Regions from separate parts of the Priestia sp. D3YE.R1 genome, predicted to be linked through region 3. Evidence: riboswitches for the same ligand, from Rfam matches in the RefSeq annotation. Region 3 holds a riboswitch; each other region holds the start of a gene.
The links. Region 3 has a riboswitch for thiamine pyrophosphate ahead of ACOZIR_RS13665 (acetylornithine deacetylase). Riboswitches for the same ligand answer to the same signal wherever they lie in the genome.
Positions count from the first base shown of each region.

Region 1: another riboswitch for thiamine pyrophosphate. It lies ahead of thiM (hydroxyethylthiazole kinase); the one in region 3 lies ahead of ACOZIR_RS13665 (acetylornithine deacetylase).
Region 2: another riboswitch for thiamine pyrophosphate. It lies ahead of ACOZIR_RS25455 (thiamine phosphate synthase); the one in region 3 lies ahead of ACOZIR_RS13665 (acetylornithine deacetylase).

Region 1 covers NZ_JBLTHW010000003.1:318,846-323,750, reverse strand. The annotation lists gene ACOZIR_RS19955 (pyridoxamine 5'-phosphate oxidase family protein) at 1-306, shown strand, start outside; gene thiE (thiamine phosphate synthase) at 333-977, opposite strand; gene thiM (hydroxyethylthiazole kinase) at 991-1,797, opposite strand; TPP riboswitch at 1,872-1,980, opposite strand; gene ACOZIR_RS19940 (MFS transporter) at 2,173-3,390, opposite strand; gene ACOZIR_RS19935 (TetR/AcrR family transcriptional regulator) at 3,487-4,086, opposite strand; gene ACOZIR_RS19930 (GNAT family N-acetyltransferase) at 4,348-4,812, opposite strand.
Region 2 covers NZ_JBLTHW010000007.1:73,239-78,143, forward strand. The annotation lists gene ACOZIR_RS25440 (fluoride efflux transporter FluC) at 72-488, shown strand; gene crcB (fluoride efflux transporter CrcB) at 489-878, shown strand; gene ACOZIR_RS25450 (hypothetical protein) at 926-1,141, shown strand; TPP riboswitch at 1,300-1,401, shown strand; gene ACOZIR_RS25455 (thiamine phosphate synthase) at 1,524-2,147, shown strand; gene thiO (glycine oxidase ThiO) at 2,131-3,258, shown strand; gene thiS (sulfur carrier protein ThiS) at 3,255-3,458, shown strand; gene ACOZIR_RS25470 (thiazole synthase) at 3,464-4,231, shown strand; gene ACOZIR_RS25475 (thiazole biosynthesis adenylyltransferase ThiF) at 4,228-4,905, shown strand, end outside.
Region 3 covers NZ_JBLTHW010000002.1:269,149-274,053, forward strand. The annotation lists gene ACOZIR_RS13655 (PTS transporter subunit EIIC) at 1-1,135, shown strand, start outside; gene ACOZIR_RS13660 (MupG family TIM beta-alpha barrel fold protein) at 1,132-2,142, shown strand; TPP riboswitch at 2,361-2,463, shown strand; gene ACOZIR_RS13665 (acetylornithine deacetylase) at 2,578-3,855, shown strand; gene tenA (thiaminase II) at 3,861-4,532, shown strand; gene ACOZIR_RS13675 (ABC transporter ATP-binding protein) at 4,525-4,905, shown strand, end outside.

The DNA.
Region 1 (4,905 bases), on a different contig from region 3:
GATGGTATCGCTCTTTACACACCAACAAATATCAATACACATAAGGCAGAAGAAATCGAAGCCAATCCGAACGTACACGTACTATTGGGCTACAGCGGCGAAGGATATGGCGATCAATACTTAGAATTATCTGGGACAGCTGTTCTTCGTACTGGCGATCAATTAAAAGGACGTATATGGAACGATCACATGAAAGAATGGTTTGACGGTCCAAATGACCCTGAGTATGTTGTTCTGGAAATTACGCCAAACGAAATTCGCTTTATGAATGAAGGCGAAGAAACTCCTCAAACTGTTCAGCTATAATAAAAAAGCGCACACTGTGCGCTTTTTTATTTTCCTACCGCTTCTTTCAATTGAGCTGCTTTTTCTTTTGGAGACGCTGCTAAGCTAATCGCGGTAATAATAGAAACGCCATCTGCACCTGCTTCTACTACTTGTTTGGCATTTTCAGGCGTGATGCCACCGATTCCTACAATTGGAAAGTCAATATTCTGTTTTCGCACTTCTTCAATTAATTTTGTACCTTGCACTGCTTTTACGTCTTTTTTTGTAGAAGTAGGAAAAACAGGTCCCATTCCTACATAATCCGCCCCGTCTTTTATCGCTTGCTGCAGCTCTTGTATATTATGAACAGAGACCCCCACAATTCCTTTTCCTATTTTTTCTCGAACAATATGAGCTTTTTCATCTTCTTGTCCAATATGAACGCCATCTGCTTGTAAACGGATCGCTAAGTCAAGATCATCATTCACAACAAAAGGAACGTTGTGCTGCTGACAAATTTGCTGAAGTTCCTTCGCCAGCTGATATTTCGCTTCTCCTGTTAGGGCACCTTCGCCTTTTTCACGGAATTGAAACACGGTAACGCCGCCTTCAATTGCTTCTTTCAACACTTCTTTCGGATCTTTTGTACAGTTATTGCTGCCCATTATAAAATAAACTTGCAGCAGCTTTTTGATTTCTTCGTTTGTCATTTTCCGGCTCCTTTTAACGTTGATGTACTCTTGCATATGATTCAATATCCTGCCCAGATAAAAGATGAAGCTGATTTAACAGCTCAATTTGAAAGCTCCCCGGCCCTTCTTCACCTTTTTTCGCTGCGGCGATTTCACCTGCCACTCCGTAAAAACTTAAAGCAGCAACGCTTGCCTCGACATATTCTTTTTCTACAGCGGCGAAAGCTCCTATAATTGATGTTAACAGACATCCAGTACCCGTCACTTTCGTAAATAACGGGTGGCCGTTGTCTACTGTATACGTTGTGTTTCCATCTGTGATTACATCTTGTTTACCTGTAATAACAATCACTGTATCTAATTTGTTCGCTGCTTTCTCAGCAAGTTCAATGACGTCTCCTTGCCCTTCTAATGAATCAACGCCTTTAATGAGCCATGACTCGCCTACTACGTTCGCAACCTCAGCAGCGTTACCGCGAATAACGGCAATATTTAACTCTTCTACAAGCTGACGTGCCACTTCTGTACGAAATGGTGTCGCTCCCGCTCCTACAGGATCGAAAATAACCGGCACGCCGTTTTCATTTGCTGATTTTCCTGCTATTCTCATCGCTTCTACTTCTTGAGCCGTCAGTGTACCCATATTTAAGACAAGCGCTCCGGCGATTCGAGCCATGTCAGCCACTTCTTCCTTCGCATACGCCATAACAGGTGACGCTCCTAGAGCAAGCAGTCCATTTGCTGTAAAATTGGTTACCACAACATTCGTAATATTATGAACAAGCGGACTTGTATCTCTTACTTTTTCTAATTGAGCTGAAATTTTACTAATATCCATGTTCTCTCACTCTTTTCATTTAGTTTTAACACTGCAAAAAAAGACAAAAAAGCACTTTGCGCATGCAAGGTGCTTTGGTATGTACTCACATTCCCTGCGCTGGCATTATCCAACAGGTTCAAATGGTCAACAGGCGCCCCTGTACTCTCAGCCTGCCCCGCGCAAGCTCCCATACTATTCTTGTTACGTTTAAAGTTTACTATTAACTTTTTTTATTTGCAACCATTTCACTGTTTTGCCGATAAAATAAAGCTTCGCTATAGGCTGAGTGGTATTGTAAATCTTATAGCTTTACTAAAAGCAGCAGTAAAAGACCTCCGGTAAGCTACTGGAGGTCTTCTATCCCTTAAAAATTCTATCATTTTTTCCTTTTCGTTATTTCTCTTGAATCGCTTGATTTCTCACAGCTGCTTTTCGGTCCTTCCCTGCTCTTAAAGATAAAAGAAAACAAAGCAGCAGTACAAGTGCAGCTGATACGTACGGATAATTAATGTTTATATCAAAGAGAAAGCCTGCTACAACGGGTCCCATAATATTCCCCAGACTTGTATAAGCAGAGTTTAGTCCGGCTACATACCCTTGGTCGTCTTGTGCCATCATCGACATTTGCGTGCTGATTGCCGGACGTAAAATATCTGTTGCTAAAAAGACGATAAATGTCACAACAATAATAAGCCAGTACGTGTGCACAAATAGCGTAAGTAAAATAAAAAGTCCCGTCATCATCAAGCAAAACGAAATCACTCTTTTTTCACCAAACTTATTTAAAATCCAGCCAAAAATCGTAACCTGCACTACAGCCCCTGCAATAGAGCCAAACGTAATAACAAACGCAATATCTTTTGGCGTAAAGCTAAATTTATGATCCACAAATAGTGAAAAGATCGTTTCATAATTGGATAATCCAAACGATGTCACAAAAACGATAATTAAACTTAAAAAATAAGGTTCTTTATAGGAATTCATAAGCTGCAGCAGCAGCCGATCTTCTTTTGGATTCTCATTATTTGAAACAGCATGATTTTGTACAGGACGAGACTCTGGCAAAACAAAAAGCGTAATCACTGCAGCCAAGCCTCCTGCTACTGCGGCCATATAAAACGGTACGCGCATACCGTATTCAGCTAAAAAGCCTCCGATACCGGGCCCGATAATAAATCCTGTTGTAATCGCCGCCGTCACATAGCCCATTCCTTTAGCGCGTTCTTTAGCAGACGTCACGTCCGCTGTATAGGCCATAACAGCAGGCATAATAAGCGCAGCCCCGACCCCGCCTAGCATTCTGGATACAAATAATAAAAGAGGTGTACTCACTGAACCAAAGAACCATTCAGACAGGGCAAAAACAATCATTCCCGCTACAATAATTTTCTTTCTTCCTAACGAATCTGATAACCGCCCCGCTAAAGGTGAAAACAGAAATTGAGTTAGTGAAAACACCGCTACTAAAAGTCCCATCACGCTGCCGTTGATATGAAGCTCCGTCATATATGTTGGCATAATTGGAATAACGAGACCGATTCCCGTAAAGATAATAAAGATATTTAGCATGAGCAGCAAAATCGCCGCTCGATTTCTTAACAATAATGACATATAAACCTCCTGGTTACAAAAATACTGAACGTTCGGTCTATAAAAACACAAAATAATGAGGGATTACTCATTACCGCAATAAGCATCCCCGATTATTTAAGAAGACCTTGCTATAATTCCGTTTAAAAATACATCGATTGCTGAATGGTAAAGCTGCAGGGCATTTTCCGTACTCGTTTTTCGAGACATGCGGCTCATTCCAACAAACAGCCCTTCTAAAATTACTGCAAGCTGCTCTGCATTTTTATGAGAAAACTCGCCTTCATCGATACCTTGTTGCAAAAGTTCGCGATTAAACTCCACGTGTCGTTTCACCATCTCATCAATTCGCTCTTCGATGTCGCTGCCCTTTTCTTCGTTGTTAAAAAACTCATCGGCAGCTTTCGTAAGAGGGTGATTCAAATCATCTAAAATGATTTGCTCTGCTATTCCAAAAAGCTTATCTCTTGTTGTTTTGTAAAGAGACTCTCTTTCTTTCCAGTTTCGTTCCCACTCAAGATTCCATTCGTCTATTAAATAAAGAAAAAGCCCTTCTTTACTTTTAAAGTGATAATAAATATTCCCTTTGCTGCTTCCCGTAGCTTCTACAATTTCCTCAATAGATGTAGCTTTATAGCCTTTTTGAGAAAACAATGCTTTAGCGGCATCTGCCACTTTTCTTTTGGTTTGTTCACTTTGAAGCTTTTTTTTATTCAAGCTATTTCCACCGCCCCGTACATTTATTATTTATACTGAACATTCGTTTTGTATTATCTGACACCTATACTACATAGGAAAAACCTTTTTGTCTAGTGAGAAAACCTAGTTTATACCTTTTCATATGAATCATGACCAAAACAAAGCCTTTTAAAAAGGCCTTGCCTAAAAAGCTTACTTGCTAACAGGATAAATGACAGCTGCTTGCCCGCACAGTTTGCATACAAATAAAAAAATCATCTGCGCCTTCTTTCCTGCCTTTTAATCAGTCAATTTCTTTGTCATAAATACACTGTATGGATCTTCTTTGTAGGTAGAAAACGGGTCGCACTCGTAAAATCCAAAACTGGCGTATAGCTTTCTAGCCGGTTCAAAAGCGCGTGCGGATCCTGTTTCTAAGCTTAAGCGCCGGTACCCTCGTTTTTTTGCTTCATTTATTATGTACTGCAGCAGCTCTCTAGCAATTCCTTTCCGCAAATGGGCGGTAGCTGTTCGCATCGATTTGATTTCTCCGTGGTGCTCATCTAACTCTTTTACAGCTCCGCACCCTGCTAGCTGACTTCCTTCCCACACGCTCCAAAACGTAATATCACGTTGTTTTAAACTTTCAATACCTAGAGCATGAATACTTTCAGGGGGCGAATGTAAGTTCATTCCTTGAAGGTGAGAACTTACTAGTTCAATAACTTCATTGTTCGTTAAATGGTCTTTTGTTATTTTAATCATCTTCTCTTCCTTCCTGCTACTAAGGGGTAGTCAACTACAAACCGACTTATAAATAAATTCACTGTCGACCTTTAAAAATCCTTTTATACACTC
Region 2 (4,905 bases), on a different contig from region 3:
TGGTGCAATAAACATATAGTTAAATGTTAAGGTAGAAATAAATTCCTTATGGTACACTTAAAGAAGAATTTATGAAACGGAGCGATATGATGAAAGCCATAAACTTAATCTCAATTGCCTTTGGTGCTATCGCTGGTACATATGCACGTTATTTGCTGAATCTTTCCTTATTATATACGGGCTATCCAATAGGAACGGTAATTGAAAACCTATTAGGAAGCTTCATACTAGGCCTATTAACAGGATTTTTTGCGTGGAAAAAGCCAAAAGAATGGATAAAGCTTGGACTAGGAGTTGGCGTGTGCGGCGGTTTTACAACGTATTCAACGTTTGCAGGAGACGTCATTTCTCTCACTCAGCACCATTTATTTTGGGGAGCCATTTATGTCATTGTCTCTTTAGTAGGTGGAATACTTCTTGCTTTAGCAGGCTATCTATGCGGTGAAGCGGCAGGGGAAAATTTAGTGAAAGTACATGAGGTGAAGTAAATGAGCATAGTGAGCTTGGCACTTGGCGGGGCAGCTGGAGGAATATGCCGTTATCTTTTGGGTTTAAAAGTTACAAAAACAGTTTCAAACCCTCCTTTTCCAGTATCAATGCTGTTTGTAAACTTGCTCGGTGCGTTTGGGCTTGGTCTTTTTTACGGTAGTTATTATGGAAAGGTTCCGAGTCATGCTTATGATGATTCAATATTTTTAATGATTGGCATTGGTTTTTTTGGTGCCTTTACCACTTTTTCAACGTTTAGTGTGGAAACCGTACAGTTAATTCGAGAAAAATCTTATCGGAAAATGTTGGCGTACGTGGGGATTTCAGCATTTGGAACAGTTGGTTTATTTGCAGTCGGTTTACTGGCAGGAACGTTTTTATTTAAGTAAAGAGAACGTTTCTAGTAGGGAAAAACAAAAAGACGGAGAAGTAGAGAATGGATAGAAAAGCAGAAGTTTGGAAATACATTTTGTTGATTGTAGCTGTTGCAGGTCAGATCATCGGTTTTTTATTTTTATTTATAAATGTTGTGGCGGCATTTATTTTTTACGGTTTTTATATTCTAACTTTTATTATGTTACTCCTGCTGTTTATATGGGATCGGAAAAAGGAAAAAGACAAAGAAGAATTTGACGACTATACCGATTACTAACCATATAAAAAGCAGAATAATGCGGTGCGCCGGGTCTCTTAGTAAAGAAGCTTAAAAGATACATCTATAAAAGGAAGAGAGCCGTAAGAGCATAAAGAGATATTGTATTTACATCTAGTTGTGTTATAATTTTAAGTGCAAAAACAAAATCAATAAATAGCAATCACTAGGGGAGCTTTTTGAAGCTGAGACGAATGTATTTCGGACCCTTTGAACCTGATCTGGTTTGGACCAGCGTAGGGAAGTGGCGATCATGTTTACATAACGAATACATGCTAACCACTCTACGTTGTAGAGTGGTTTTTTGTATGTAATAAAGCCCTCTGCACAAGATGAAGTGATTGAAATTTCTCTTTATTCTGAATGGAAAGGTTTCGATCATGTGGATATTCCTAAATTTCATGTCATTACAACAGATAAGCAGCCAATCGAAGAGCTTCAAAAAACTTTAACGGCTATCGCGCCTTTTGCGGGTGCCATTCATATTAGAGAAAAAGAGAAAACGGCAAAGCAGATTCAATGTTTACTAGAAAGCCTGCCATTTTGTCGCTCTAAAATTATTGTGAATGACCGAGTTGATGTAGCGCATGCTTTAAAAGCAAAAGGCGTACAGCTTGCCTATCATAGTTTAGACGTTTCGTTTGTTATAGACGCATTTCCTTCTCTTATTGTCGGAAAGTCAGTTCACTCTGTGGAAGAGGCTTTAGAAGCTGAAAAAGATGGTGCTCACTACATTCTATACGGACATATTTATTCAACACATTCAAAAAAAGGATTAAAGAGTCGAGGGATAGCAGCACTAAAAGAAGTAGTAGACGCTGTGCGGATACCGGTTATTGCCATTGGAGGAATTACTCCTGTAAATGCCAAAGAGGTACTTCAAACAGGAGCACACGGTATAGCTGTGATGTCTGGTGTCATGCTTGCGCAAGATCCCCTCAAAGCGATTAAACAATATTCTCATATATGGACATCTGGAGGTGGAGAAAATGAAGCAGCATTATGATGTACTGTTAATCGGAGGAGGTATAATCAGCTCTTCTATCGCTTATCATTTGTCAAAACAAGGAGCGTCAGTAGCTATTCTTGAACGCAATCAAATTGGTTGTGAAGCTTCAAGTGCAGCCGCTGGTATTTTAGGTGCTCAAGCTGAAATTGATGAAGAAGGTCCTCTTTTAGACCTTGCTATTAAGAGCAGAAGCATGTTTCCTGAACTGGTGAAGGAACTAAAAGAAAAAACGGCTATCGACGTAGAGCTCATTCAAAAAGGCTTATTAAAAGTCGCTGTAACAGAAGAAGATGCACACGTATTAAAGAAAAAAGCCGCTCAGCACCACCGGTGGGACAAAGATGTAAGATGGATTGATGTAAAAGAAGCGCGTTTGTTAGAACCCGGGCTCTCTCCAGACATATACGGAGCCATTACAATACCGGGAGACGGTCAGCTGGCTCCGGCTAAGTTAACGCAAGCTCTTGCTCATGGAGCCTTGTATCACGGAGCAGATGTATTCGAATACTGTGACGTTCATTCTCTTATTATGGAAAATGAAACAGTAAAAGGTGTACAGACGTCCAAAGGCTCTTTTTATGGAGAAAAAGTAGTTATCGCAGCTGGCTCATGGGCTAAACGCTTTATTTCTTCTGAACATTTAGGTGAGGTGTTTCCTGTAAAAGGAGAGTGTATTGCTCTGCAAAGTCATAAGCCCCTGCTTTCTAAAACGATTTTTTTAGATGAAGGTTTTTACTTAGTTCCTAAGACTGGTGGAAGAATCGTAATCGGGGCAACTAAGCTGCAGCATGATTTTACTAAGACCGTTTCTGCACAAGGTATTCAATTTTTGCTGAATAAAGCTTCTGCGCTTCTGCCGGCCATTAAAGAAGCTACATTTGAAAAAGCATGGGCAGGTCTTCGTCCACAAACAAATGATGGCTGGCCTTATTTAGGAGAGCACCCTGAAATAGCGAATCTACACATGGCTTTTGGCCACTACCGAAACGGTATTTTATTAAGTGCTGCAACTGGAAAAATTATGGCTGATGCTTTGTTAGGGAAAAAGCCGAATCATTCATTTTTTACATCATTTCAGCTAACAAGAGCAATGGAGGGAGTTCATTGAATCTAATTATTAATGGTAAGACCGTCACTGTCGGAAATGAAATTGAAACGGTCGAGCACTTGCTGCAGGCTCAGAGTCTGCATGAGCGAGTTGTAATTGTTGAATTAAACAAGAACATTTTGCAAAAAGAAGAACATAGCGATGCATGTTTAAAAGATGGAGATACATTAGAAGTTGTTTCATTTGTTGGAGGAGGATGAAGAGTATGTTAAAAATTGGACAATATACATTTAATTCACGTTTATTATTAGGAACAGGGAAATTTCCGGACTTTACGACTCAGCGTCAAGCGGTAGAAGAGTCGGAAACAGAAATTTTAACATTTGCTGTTAGACGAATGGATATTTTTGATCAAAATCAGCCTAATTTATTAGAAGCACTTGATGTGAAGCGTTTCACTCTTTTGCCTAACACTGCTGGAGCAAAAAATGCAGAAGAGGCCGTACGTATTGCTAAATTAGCAAAGGCTTCTGGACTTTGTGACATGGTAAAAGTGGAGGTAATTGGATGTAATAAAACGCTGCTTCCTGATCCAGTTGAAACATTAAAAGCTAGTGAAGAACTGTTAAAAGAGGGCTTTACCGTTTTACCTTACACATCAGACGATGTTTTACTTGCGCGCCGTTTGGAAGAGTTAGGCGTACATGCCATTATGCCAGGAGCTTCGCCTATCGGTTCAGGTCAAGGTATTATTAATCCGTTGAACATGCGTTTTATCATTGAACAATCAACTGTTCCAGTAATTGTAGATGCAGGTATTGGAACGGCTTCAGACGCAGCTCAGGCTATGGAGCTAGGAGCAGATGGGGTGTTATTAAATACAGCTGTTTCAGGAGCAAAAGATCCTGTGAAAATGGCTCGTGCTATGAAGCTAGCGATTGAAGCAGGACGAGCAGCATTTGAAGCAGGACGTATTGAAAAGAAACAATATGCAACGGCAAGCAGTCCAACAGAAGGGATGAGTATCGGTTGATTAATCGTTATTCCCGCCAAGAATTGTTTCAACCTATTGGAAAAGGCGGACAGCAGCAAATTCAAGAAAAGCATGTTCTCATTGTAGGAGCAGGTGCTCTTGGAACAGGGAACGCCGAGGCCCTTGCGCGAGCGGGAGTAAAGAAAATAACGCTCATTGACCGGGACTATGTAGAGTGGAGTAACCTTCAGCGGCAGCAATTGTATAGTGAAAAAGATGCTGATAAAAGAATCCCAAAAGCAATTGCCGCTAAAAAAAGGCTTCACGATATTAATCATGATGTAAAAGTAGAAGCCCACGTAGCAGACGGTACCCCTCAAGTTTTAGAACAGCTTGTTGAGGGGGTAGATGTTATGATTGATGCAACCGATAATTTTGACACACGCCTTGTAATGAATGATTTATCACAAAAATATGATATTCCTTGGATTTACGGAGCATGTGTAGGAAGTTACGGAATTAGTTATACTATCATACCAAGTGAAACACCGTGTTTATCCTGTTTGCTTGAATCTGTACCGCTTGGAGGGTTAACATGTGATACAGTGGGGATTATTAGTCCTGCTGTACAAATGGTAGTCGCTCATCAAGTAACAGAAGTGTTAAAAATATTAGTTGGAGACTGGAATGCACTCAGGAGGGAACTTGTTTCGTTTGACTTATGGAAAAATGAG
Region 3 (4,905 bases):
GGAGTTTGGAAAGTTAATTGATGAATCCGGCGGTATTAACTTAGAAAATCGTGCAGCACAGCGGAAATCAGAGCTAAAAGAAAAAAATGCAACTCCGTTTAAGCTCTTGCTTCGCCGAATTGCAAGCATTTTTATTCCGTTGATACCTGCTCTCGTAGCATCTGGACTTATCACCGGAGTAACAAAAGCAGCGGTTCAAGCGAAGTGGCTTCCGGCAGATTCACAGATTGCTATTCTTTTAACTGTTATCGGAAGCGGCTTATTTGCTTACCTTGGTATTTTAGTAGGTATCAATGCTGCAAAAGAATTTGGTGGTTCGCCAGCTCTAGGAGGCTTAGCGGGCATTTTAGTCATTAATCCTGCCGTAGCTGATATTAAACTTTTTGGTGAAGCTCTTTTGCCGGGACGGGGTGGCTTAATAGGAGTGTTGCTTGCAGCAATCTTTATGGCCGTAGTGGAAAAACGAGTGCGTAAATTTGTCCCTCAGTCACTGGATATCATTATTACACCAACCGTTACGGTGTTAATTACAGGAATTATTACGTATGTAGTATTTATGCCAATCGGCGGCTTAATTTCCGATGGAATCACAAAAGGTCTTTTAGGAATTTTAGAGGTTGGAGGAGTTGTAGCAGGCTTTGTTTTAGGAGCGACGTTCTTGCCGCTCGTCATTACAGGACTGCATCAAGGCCTTACTCCTGTTCATTTAGAGCTTATCAATTCAATTGGAGATGATCCGCTTCTTCCTATACTAGCAATGGGTGGAGCCGGTCAGGTCGGTGCAGCTTTTGCTATTTATATCAAAACAAAGAAAAAACGTTTAAAGCGAGCAATTGGAGGTGCACTTCCTTCAGGGCTGCTCGGAATCGGAGAGCCGCTTATTTTTGGAGTCACACTTCCTTTAGGGCGTCCATTCTTAACCGCTTGTCTTGGAGCTGGAATCGGCGGAGCGTTTCAGGCGCACTTCCATATTGCAACTGTAGCAGTGGGAGTATCAGGTTTGCCGCTTACGTTTTTAGTTCATGCGCATCAAATTCTTCTTTATTTACTTGGATTAGTTATTGCTTACGCAGCAGGCTTTATTTGTACCTATTTCTTTGGATTTAACGATGAAATGGCAAGGGAATTTGAATGATTGGTATTTCGTTTTATTTAAATGATAGTGATGCCAAAAAAAGATTAATAAAAGCAAGCGAGTGCGGCGTCACACGCGCATTTACTTCGCTTCACATTCCAGAAGAAAAAGGAGATTTGGCTGAACGGGCAAAAGAATTGCTTCATGTGGCTAGAGATTGTGGAATAAGCGTGTATGCAGACGTATCCAAGCATACGCCGGTTCATTTAGGTATCAAAAGCTTTATGACTCTATCTTCACTTGGCGTATCGGGTATTAGACTAGACGATGGCTTCAGTGTAGAAGAAACTCTTTCACTTGCCAATGAATTTTATATTGCTGTTAATGCCAGTACATTGTTAAAACAAGAAATAGAAGCGCTGTTATCTGCAGGCCTTCATCATCATCAGCTGCTTGCATGGCATAATTTTTATCCGCGACCTGAAACAGGACTTGAAGAAGCGTTTTTTCAACAGCAGACAGATTTATTTAATGAACTTCGTATTCCAGTCTGCGCTTATATTCCGGGAGAAGGCGAAAAAAGAGGCCCTATTTATCAAGGTCTTCCTACTAGAGAAAAAGACCGTAATAAATGTCCTTTTACCTCTGCAGTAGATTTATACGGATGCGGAGTAACGGAGGTTTATATTGGAGATCCATACGCCGCTTCAAGTTTATTAAAGCGTTTAGTTCAATATCAAGAAAAACGCATTATTCCGCTACGCATTCGTTCCCCTCATATTCAGGGAACGTACAGCGTGCGTCCGGATGTATCAAGAGACGTTCTGCGTTTGGTTGATACTCGATCTGTAAAGCCAGTGCCGCCATTTCATACCGTAGAACGCAGAATCGGAGCAATTACAATGGACAATGATGGCTACGGACGTTACAGAGGAGAGGTTCAAATAGCTAAAACCAATTTGCCTGCAAATGCTAATGTTAACGTGATTGGGTATGTGATAGAGGAAGATCATGAGCTGCTTTCATTAGTGAGACCGGGACAAAAACTTGAGCTTATTACTGTCTAAATGGAAAAACGGTGTATTTTTAAAGAAGCCGATAGCTAACTAGTAAGTTTAGTAAAATAAAAAGCACACACTGCTTGAAAAAGGTGTGTGCTCTTTATTTTACTAAAAAGGAAACTATTTTCATTGCTGAATCATGAACCTTTCTATTGAATAAAACGCTTTACTATGATAAAACTATTACAGGTAAACATATAATAATAGATAATCTTATAGAGATACAACACCACTAGGGGTGCTTTCTAAGCTGAGAGAGACGAGAAGTCTTAACCCTTATAACCTGAACTAGGTAATACTAGCGTAGGAAAGAGGTATTGTAATGGATGTTTTGTATGGTATTTCCTTACGAACTCGTTATAATAATTTTTTGTATATAAACAAAAACACTTCTTTCCTGCGAAAGAAGTGTTTTTTTATGCGTAAAGGAAGGTGTCATACATGGAAGAAACAATTGATTTGCTTGTCAAACAGGTAGAGGAGCGCAAAGGGGAGCTAATCCAGTTATTAAAAAAGCTTGTTTCATATAAAACGCCAGCGCCTCCTGCACGAAATTCTCATGAAGCGCAGCTGTATGTAGCGGATTTTCTTAAAAACTGCGGTTTTTCCATCGATATGTGGGACTTATATTCCAACGATCCTATTGTAGTGGGCACATTAAAAGGAAAAAAATCAGCTGACTATCAAAGCCTAATTATTAACGGGCATATGGATGTAGCTGAGGTACAAGAAAATGAAAAATGGGAGACAGATCCGTTTGAAGCTGTCGTGAAAGACAATAAAATCATCGGACGCGGAGTTGCTGATATGAAAGGCGGCTTGGCAGGAGCATTATTTGCCGTTCAGCTTCTAACAGAAGCAGGAATTGAGCTGCCGGGAGACTTGATTTTTGAATCCGTTGTAGGAGAAGAAGTAGGAGAGGCAGGTACGCTGCAATGCTGTCAGAAAGGGTATACAGCTGATTTTGCGCTCGTAGCGGATACAAGTGATTTACATATTCAAGGTCAAGGCGGAGTGATCACGGGATGGATTACCATAAAAAGCAGTAAAACCTATCATGACGGTACACGCCGCAGTATGATTCATGCTGGAGGAGGCCTCTTAGCCGCCAGCGCTATTGAAAAGATGGCAAAAGTGATCGGAGGGCTGCAAGAATTGGAGCGTCACTGGGCTGTTACAAAGAGCTATCCAGGATTTTTACCAGGTACAAATACGATTAATCCAGCAGTAATCGAAGGCGGAAGACATGCTGCTTTTATTGCAGATGAATGCAGGTTGTGGATCACCGTTCACTATTATCCAAATGAGTCGTACGACCAAGTATCAAAAGAAGTGGAAGAATATATTATAGCTATTGCAAAAGCGGATCCATGGTTAAAAGATAATCTGCCAACCTTTGAATGGGGAGGCACATCGATGATTGAAGACAGAGGAGAGATCTTCCCGTCATTAGAAATTGATGAAAATCATGCAGGAGTACAGCTGCTTGCACATACTCATGAACAAATGGAAGGAAAAAAGCCTCCAATTGATGTGTCAACTAGCGTAACAGACGGGGGATGGCTAGCTGATGCTGGAATCCCAGCAGCTATTTACGGTCCGGGAAATTTAGCAAATGCACATGCTGTGAACGAACAATTAGATATTAATCAGCTTGTTCAATATACAAAAGTGATGGTGCAGTTCATTTATACGTGGCTGCATACGCATAAGGAGTGATCATCATGAAATTTAGTGAACGACTATACGAAAAGCTGCAGCCTATTTGGCGTCAAAATCATAATCATCCCTTCGTACAGGGAATGGGAGACGGAACGCTTGAAAAGGAGAAGTTTCGCTTTTACATGATTCAAGATTACCTTTACCTAATTGATTATGCCAAATTATTTGCAATTGGAGCCATGAAAGCTACCGATCTTCAAACGATGGGGAAATTTGCTGCGCTTTTAGATTCTACGTTAAATGAAGAAATGAGTTTGCACCGTGAGTATGCCAAGAAATTTCAAATCAGCGAAAAAGAATTAGAAAAAGCGCAGCCATCTCCTACAACGCTTGCATACACACACTATATGCTGCACGTTGGTCAAAGCGGAACATTAGCTGAATTAGTGGCGGCTCTTTTGCCTTGTATGTGGAGCTACTGGGAAATAGGAAAAGAGCTCAGTGAAAAGCCTGGTGCTGAAAATGAGTTTTATCGAGAGTGGATTGAAATGTACAGCTCAGAAGAATTTGGGGAACTAGCGACATGGTGCATTAATTTATTCGACTCACTTACTGAAGACAAATCAGAAGCGGAATTAGAAAAGCTTGAAGAAATTTTCTTAAATACGACGCGTTTTGAGTATATGTTTTGGGATATGGCTTATAACGAAGCGATGTGGCCAATTCATGAATAAGTCTGTGTTATCTTTTCAAAACGTCAGTTTTACGTACAAAAACGGCGATCAAGCGATTTTAAAATCATTAAACTTAGACGTGAAAGATGGAGAGTTTGTCAGTATCGTTGGAGCGAGCGGATCTGGAAAAAGTACGTTGTTTCGCCTTATTACAGGCCTTGAACAGCAGAGTGAAGGCGATATCGTGATTAACGGACAGTCTTATGAAAAGCGACTAGGAAAAGTAGGCTACATGCCGCAGCAAGATTTACTTCTTCCGTGGCGCACGATTCTAGACAATGCAGCGCTGCCGCTTGAGCTTCACAATGTGCCCAAAGCAAGTGCTCATAGGCAAGTGTCTCAGCTGCTTGAAGAGTTTGGCCTAAAAGGATAT